3 regions of the Salimicrobium jeotgali genome follow, and region 1 is predicted to be linked to each of the others. Evidence: predicted binding sites of a transcription regulator. Region 1 holds the regulator's gene; each other region holds the start of a gene.
The links. The regulator Rex, encoded in region 1, represses fermentation and respiration genes when NADH is low (regulators of the CRP and FNR family bind a similar motif). The targets are predictions, from matches to a motif close to TTGTGAAATATTTCACAA.

Region 1 (2,273 bases):
CTGCTTCATTTCCTGTTCGAAGTCCGCTTCCTTCTGCTTCAGATAGTCGCTGTAGTTGCCGGTGTATTTCTTCACCCGCTGCAGGGCGACTTCGTATACAGTGTTTACGATTTTATCGAGAAAATAGCGGTCGTGGGAGACGATGACGACAGCACCCGGGTAGGAGGATAAATAGTTCTCGAGCCACGTGAGCGTGTCGATATCCAGGTGGTTCGTCGGCTCATCCAGAATGAGGACGTCCGGTTTCGTGAGCAGGTGTTTTCCGAGTGCCAGTCTCGTCTTCTGTCCGCCGCTCAGCGTAGTGATGGACTGGTCCCACATGGATTCGGGGAAACTGAGTCCCTGCAGTACGGCTTTCATGTCCGCTTCGTACCGGTACCCTCCGGCCATCTGGAATTCGTTCTGCCTGCGGTCGTATTCTTCGAGAAAGTCCTGGTATTCCTCCGGAGAAGCGAAATGATCGGGGTCCGCCATCTCACTTTCCATTTTTCTCAGTTTGTCTTCCATATTCTTCAGATGATCGAAAACGCGGGAGAACTCCTCCCAGATCGTTCCGTTCGACTCGAGTCCGCTATGCTGTTCCAGATAGCCGACGCTTGTCTCCTTGGACTGGAAAATGTTCCCCTCTTCATATCCCATCTCTCCGGCCATCACTTTAAGCAGGGTGGATTTCCCCGCTCCGTTTCTTCCGACGATGGCGATGCGGTCGTTTGTTTGTACTTCCAAATCGATATCGGATAAAATTAACTCAGCTCCAAAACGCTTCGTTAATTGATTCAGCTGCATTAGTATCATAATTTTTCACCTCGACTTATTCAGTGTATCTCATACAAAGCAGAAGGGGCAACAAAAGGTGCTAACTTTGTGAAATCTATCACGTTTTTTGATAAACTATAGAACAGGAGAAAGAAGGAGGAGGAGACATGGGTGATGAAATGAAGATCCCCCAGGCTACGGCGAAACGCCTGCCTTTATATTACCGGTTCATCAATAACTTATACTTACAGGGGAAACTGCGGGTCTCTTCAAAGGAACTGAGCGACGCGGTCAAAGTGGACTCTGCGACGATACGCCGGGATTTCTCTTATTTCGGAGCGCTCGGCAAGAAAGGTTACGGCTACAATGTGGAACATCTGCTGCAGTTTTTCAGAAGAACGCTCGACCAGGACGAGACGACCGAAGTCGCGCTGATCGGGGTAGGGAATCTCGGAACGGCGTTTCTGAACTACAACTTCATGAAAAACAACAACACGAAAATAGTGGTAGCTTTTGATGCGAACGACCGGCTCGTCGGCACGGAAATCGGCGGTGTGCCGGTCGCTCATATCGATGATCTGGAAGAAAAGATGGGAAACGTGTCGGTGGCCATTCTGACGGTCCCGTCCCAGGAAGCTCAGGGGATTACGGATCGGCTGGTGGAGCGGGGCGTGTCCGGGATTCTGAACTTTACACCGGCACGCATTTCCGTTCCTCCTACCGTACGCGTGCATCACATCGATTTGTCTGTCGAACTGCAGTCACTTGCTTATTTTCTGAAGCATTATCCGCTGTAACCAACTACTCTATTGAGAGGTCCGGGGCTTCCCCCGGGCTTTTTATTATCGTTTCCTGGAAGAGTTTCTTTTCGTGAAACGCAGGGTATAGTCAATAATAATTCGATATTCGAAAGGTCAGGATAAACTATGGCGAAAATACCTGAAAAATGGCTGGTCGTCGTCTCCGTATTATTCGGGACGTTCACCGTCATTTTGAACAATAGTATGTTAAATCCGGTTCTGCCGCGCTTCATCGAAATATTCGATACGACCGCCGTGGGAGCCGGGTGGATATTGACGATTTTCATGGTGTCGATGGGGATGACGATGCCGCTCACCGGCTATTTCGGAGATCGGTTCGGGAAGAAGAAAGTCTATCTCGTCGGTCTCACTCTGTTCCTCGTCGGTTCCACTTCCGGTTTCTTCAGCAGCTCCCTCGGCATGGTCATCGCTTCCCGGGCGATCCAGGGCTCTGCCGGGGGTCTTATGATGCCGATTGCGATGGCGCTTATATTCAACTCGTTCCCGAGAAACGAGCGGGGACTGGCCGTCGGAATTTACGGCGTTGCGGCCATGGTGGCGCCGGCGATCGGGCCGACCGTCGGCGGACTGCTCATCCAGGTGCTGGAGTGGCCGTGGCTGTTTGCGGTGAATATACCGTTCGGTCTCATCGGGCTCCTATTATCCGTGAAGTTTCTGGAACAGACCGAGAGCGACCCGGAGAAGCGGTTTGATCTC
Region 2 (2,273 bases), 510 kb from region 1:
GGTTTGAAACTTATCAATGATGCCTTCGGTCACCCCGAAGGGGACAACGTTGTAAAAAAAGTTTCCGAAGCGCTTTCGGAAAACACCAGAACGAATGATGAAGTATTCCGCATCGGAGGGGATGAATTCGCTATTATTCTCCCGAACACGTCCGAAAAAGAAGTGAAGGAAATACGTGCCCAGTTAGTGAAATCCTGTGTAATTGAAGGCGATAATAAATTATACATCACTACTTCTTTCGGTTCCTCTGTCAAAAAAATGGCCTTCCAGTCCACCGAGGAAGTTCTTCAATATGCAGAGAACCGGATGTATAGAAATAAACTGTTCCAGCGAAACAGCCATCGGACCAGCTATATCAACAGTATGATGGCCAGTCTTTTCGAAAAAGTCCCGCGTGAAGAAGCCCACTCCCAGCGTGTGAGCAGCCTGGCCGAAAAATTGGGTCAGGCTCTGGATCTTGATGAAACGAGACTATTGAACCTGAAGACGGCAGGAATGCTCCATGATATAGGGAAAATCACCATTGATCACTCTATTCTCAACAAGGATACTCCGCTAACTGCGGAAGAGAATGAACTCGTGCAGCGACATCCGGAAATTGGGCACCGGATATTGAATGCTTCCGAAGAGTTCGCGGATTTATCAATGATCGTACTCACCCACCATGAACATTATGACGGCCGTGGATATCCTCTTAACCTGGAAGGGGAAGACATTAAGTTAGAGGCCCGCATTATCCATATCTGCGAGGCGTATGATGCGATGGTCAGTGACCACCCTTATCACCCTGCTATTTCTAAAGAGGAAGCATTACAGGAGCTTAAAAAGTATTCTGGCAAAGAGTTCGACCCCAAACTTGTGGAACTGTTTATTGAAATCATGTCCTGAAGCTGAAACTTCAGGACATTTTTTCTGAAGAGGAGATCCATCGCTCCGTGTTTTTATGACGATAAAACCGTACATAACAATCCGGTGATGTCAGTGCTGACAAACATTGATTCTGTGTCTTTTCTTCCACCTTTTTGTCACATTATTCACAGGACCGACATTTTTTCGTGACAATTCATTCAACATACATGAACAATTTGTGAACTGTTGTCATATTCGTTGCGAAAGTCTGTATAAAGCCCCTATGATGGAAACACGCATTAACAGCAGTTAATTCAGAAAGGAGTCTGAACATGAAGAAACAGTGGCTATTTTCCGGTTTGCTTTTGTCTTTTTTACTTTTCCTGAGCGGATGCGAACCGTTAACTGTCTTTGATCCCATGGGACCACAGGCAGCACTATTAAAAGATATCATATGGATATCTATATGGACTATGCTATTCGTTGTTGTCGTGGTCTTCGTTATCTTAATATATATCCTGGTTAAATATCGCTCGACAAAAACACCATCTGACTACAGACCACCGATAGTGAAAGGGAACATCTGGGTGGAGATAACCACAATTGGTATTCCGGTATTGATCATCGTATTCCTTTCCTTCGTCTCTGTACAAAGCACATATGAAGCAGAAAGCGTGCCGAAACAGTTCAAAGATGAGGAGCCTATGGTAATTTATGCTGCTTCCTCCAACTGGAAATGGCATTTCAGTTATCCGGAAGAAGATATTGAGACTGTAAACTATCTTTTCCTTCCTACTGACCGCCCTGTAGAGTTCCGCTTATATTCTTTCGATGCCATTTCGAGTTTCTGGATTCCTCAATTGGCCGGTCAAAAATACGCTATGACAGGAATGATTACAACTCTGAATCTTGCCGCTACGGAAGAAGGAGAAATGCAGGGACGTAATGCCAACTTCTCCGGTGAAGGGTTCGCTGAACAGACCTTCAACGTGAGTGCTGTCTCCCAGAAAGAGTTCGATGAATGGGTGAAAGAAGTAAAAAATACTGCGGAACCTTTGGATGAAAAAACATTCAATAAACTGCTCGAACCCGGACATCTGGGCCAGAAAACCTTCAGCAGTACTCACCTTGATTTCAGCCCTCCTCCTGAGGAGCACGGGGAGATGAGCGAGGAAGAAATGAAGAAAGAAATGGAGCAAGAAATGGAGCAAGAGCAGTCGGACCATTAAAAGAGAGGAGTCTTATGGATGGAGTTTTTTAAACAATTTGCCGTACCTAACCCAACTCCCACCATTTATTTATCTATGGTCGCAATCGGTCTTACACTGATTGCGGTCCTTGCCGGTATCACCTATTTCAAAAAGTGGGGATACTTGTGGAGTGAGTGGTTGACGACGGTTGATCATAAAAGAATAGGAATCATG
Region 3 (2,273 bases), 110 kb from region 1:
ACCTCTTTTGTCGTTATATCCCTCCATTTTATACCTCTGTGTCACAATATGCTAACCCTTACCCATAAAAAAATGAATGTTTTTCTACCGAGGAGGGTATGGGGGAGTAGGAAGATTTATAGGAGGGGTCATTTATGACATATAAGACAGTTATACTCGGCACAGGACCTGCAGGACTTACAGCAGCGATTTACCTGGCCCGCGCGAATATGGAACCGCTGGTCATCGAAGGACCGGAACCGGGAGGGCAGCTTACCCTGACTACGGAAGTGGAGAACTACCCCGGTTTTGCGGACGGTATTATGGGTCCGCAGCTGATGGATGATATGAAGAAACAGGCCGAACGTTTCGGAGCCGAATTCAAAAGAGGATGGGTGGAAGAGGTGGATACTTCCGACCGCCCTTTCAAACTGAAAATCAACGGTATGGAGGATATTGAAACGAGAAGCCTGCTTATCTCTACCGGGGCCTCCGCCAAAATGCTCGGAATTCCCGGGGAGAAAGAGAACATAGGGAAAGGCGTAAGCACCTGCGCTACGTGTGACGGCTTCTTTTTCCGCGATAAGAAACTGGTTGTAGTCGGGGGCGGAGATTCCGCGATGGAAGAAGCGAACTTTTTGACGAAGTTTGCAAGGGAAGTGCAGATCGTCCACCGGCGCAACGAACTGAGAGCTTCCAAAATCATGCAGGACCGTGCCAAAGCCAACGAAAAAATAACGTGGGCACTTAATAAGTCACCGGTGGAAATGCAGTCGGACGGTCTGAAGATAAGTGGACTCAAAGTGCAGGATAACGATACAGGAGAAGAAGAAGTCATTGAAACGGACGGAGTATTCGTAGCTATCGGCCACAATCCGAATACGGAGTTCGTGAGAGGAAAACTGGACATGGATGAAAAAGGGTATCTGCTCGTGGATCCCGGAACGACCAATACGAACGTAGATGGTATATTCGCCTGCGGTGATGTGCAGGATGCGAAGTATCGTCAGGCGGTTACAGCTGCCGGTACAGGTTGCATGGCAGCGATGGACGCCGAACGTTTTCTGGAAGGCGAAGCAGTTATCGACTGGAGTCAGACTTTATCGTAAAATAAAAAACAGAACACTGAACCGGTCCGGAGGCGGTACATCTTAAATGATGGAACGTTCCCGGGCCGGTTTTTTATAGGTCCATGAAGAAGAACTGCTTTTCTTTAAATTCCCTGCTGTATCGCGTATAATTAATTGTGAAATGATTCACGTTGGAAAGGCGGTAACGGGAATGAAAGAATGGAATCTGCTGTTGAAAAAAGAGTGGAAAAAAGTTTCGGTGATTGTTCTCGCTGCCCTACTGCTGGCTGTAAGTATTATCGGGCAGGGGTATCTGTTCGTTACAATCGTGGACCGCGTTTTTATAGAAGGGGGAGGTCTGTCGGCTGTGCTCGTACCGCTGACACTCCTGCTCGGAGTATTGTGGCTCCGTACGGGTGTCAGTACTGCGATAGCCCGTACCGGGGTCCGGCTGGCCTCTGGAGCCAAACGTATGATGAGAGAACGGCTGCTTCACAAAATATCTGGAGCATCCGTCGGGGAATCCGGACAGGTGGAAGCCGGGCGACGGGTGAGCGTGTTCATGGATGCAGTGGAAGAGACGGACAGTTATTTCAGTGGCTACGTACCTCAGGTGATACAGTCGCTGATCGTCCCTTTTTTCCTATTTGTCACGATTGCAATGATTCATTTGAATTCTGCCTTCATCATCCTTGCGACTTCCCCTTTCATCCCGCTTTTTTATATTATCATCGGGATGAAAACGAAAGAGAAGTCGGAGGAGAAGGTGGAAGAAATGAACGCGCTCTCCGGAAAGTTTCTGGATATTTTGCAGGGTCTGACCACGCTGAAACTGTTCCGTAAAGCGAAAGTCCAGAAAGAGACGATTGAAACCAGCAGTCTGAGGTTCCGCGATGCGACGATGGAAGTGTTGAAAACGGCGTTCGTGTCTTCTCTCATGCTGGAACTTATTTCTATGTTGAGCATCGGGCTCATTGCTCTTGAAATCGCTCTGCAGCTGATCATATTTGAAAATATGAACTTTTTCACAGCTTTTTTCATTCTTATTCTCGCGCCCGAGTTCTATAACTATCTGAAGCAGCTCGGTTTCGCTTTTCATACGGGTCGCACAAGCATGGGAGCAGCGTCGAAGGTTTTTGAGGAAATCAATAAACCGGAAGACGAGATGCAGTGGGGGGAGAAAGAGCTTCGTTTATCCCGCCCGCCTCACATCACGCTTCGTAA

Region 2: a site for Rex is predicted at 1,023-1,040, ahead of qoxA (cytochrome aa3 quinol oxidase subunit II). Genes of this name have one in related genera too.
Region 3: a site for Rex is predicted at 1,224-1,241, ahead of cydD (thiol reductant ABC exporter subunit CydD). Genes of this name have one in related genera too.

The regions. Positions count from the first base shown of each region.
Region 1 covers NZ_CP011361.2:2,346,827-2,349,099, reverse strand. The annotation lists gene AAV35_RS11720 (ABC-F family ATP-binding cassette domain-containing protein) at 1-795, opposite strand, end outside; gene AAV35_RS11715 (redox-sensing transcriptional repressor Rex) at 924-1,553, shown strand; gene AAV35_RS11710 (MDR family MFS transporter) at 1,683-2,273, shown strand, end outside.
Region 2 covers NZ_CP011361.2:1,838,570-1,840,842, forward strand. The annotation lists gene AAV35_RS09165 (HD domain-containing phosphohydrolase) at 1-888, shown strand, start outside; gene qoxA (cytochrome aa3 quinol oxidase subunit II) at 1,182-2,078, shown strand; gene qoxB (cytochrome aa3 quinol oxidase subunit I) at 2,097-2,273, shown strand, end outside.
Region 3 covers NZ_CP011361.2:2,452,520-2,454,792, reverse strand. The annotation lists gene trxB (thioredoxin-disulfide reductase) at 135-1,088, shown strand; gene cydD (thiol reductant ABC exporter subunit CydD) at 1,261-2,273, shown strand, end outside.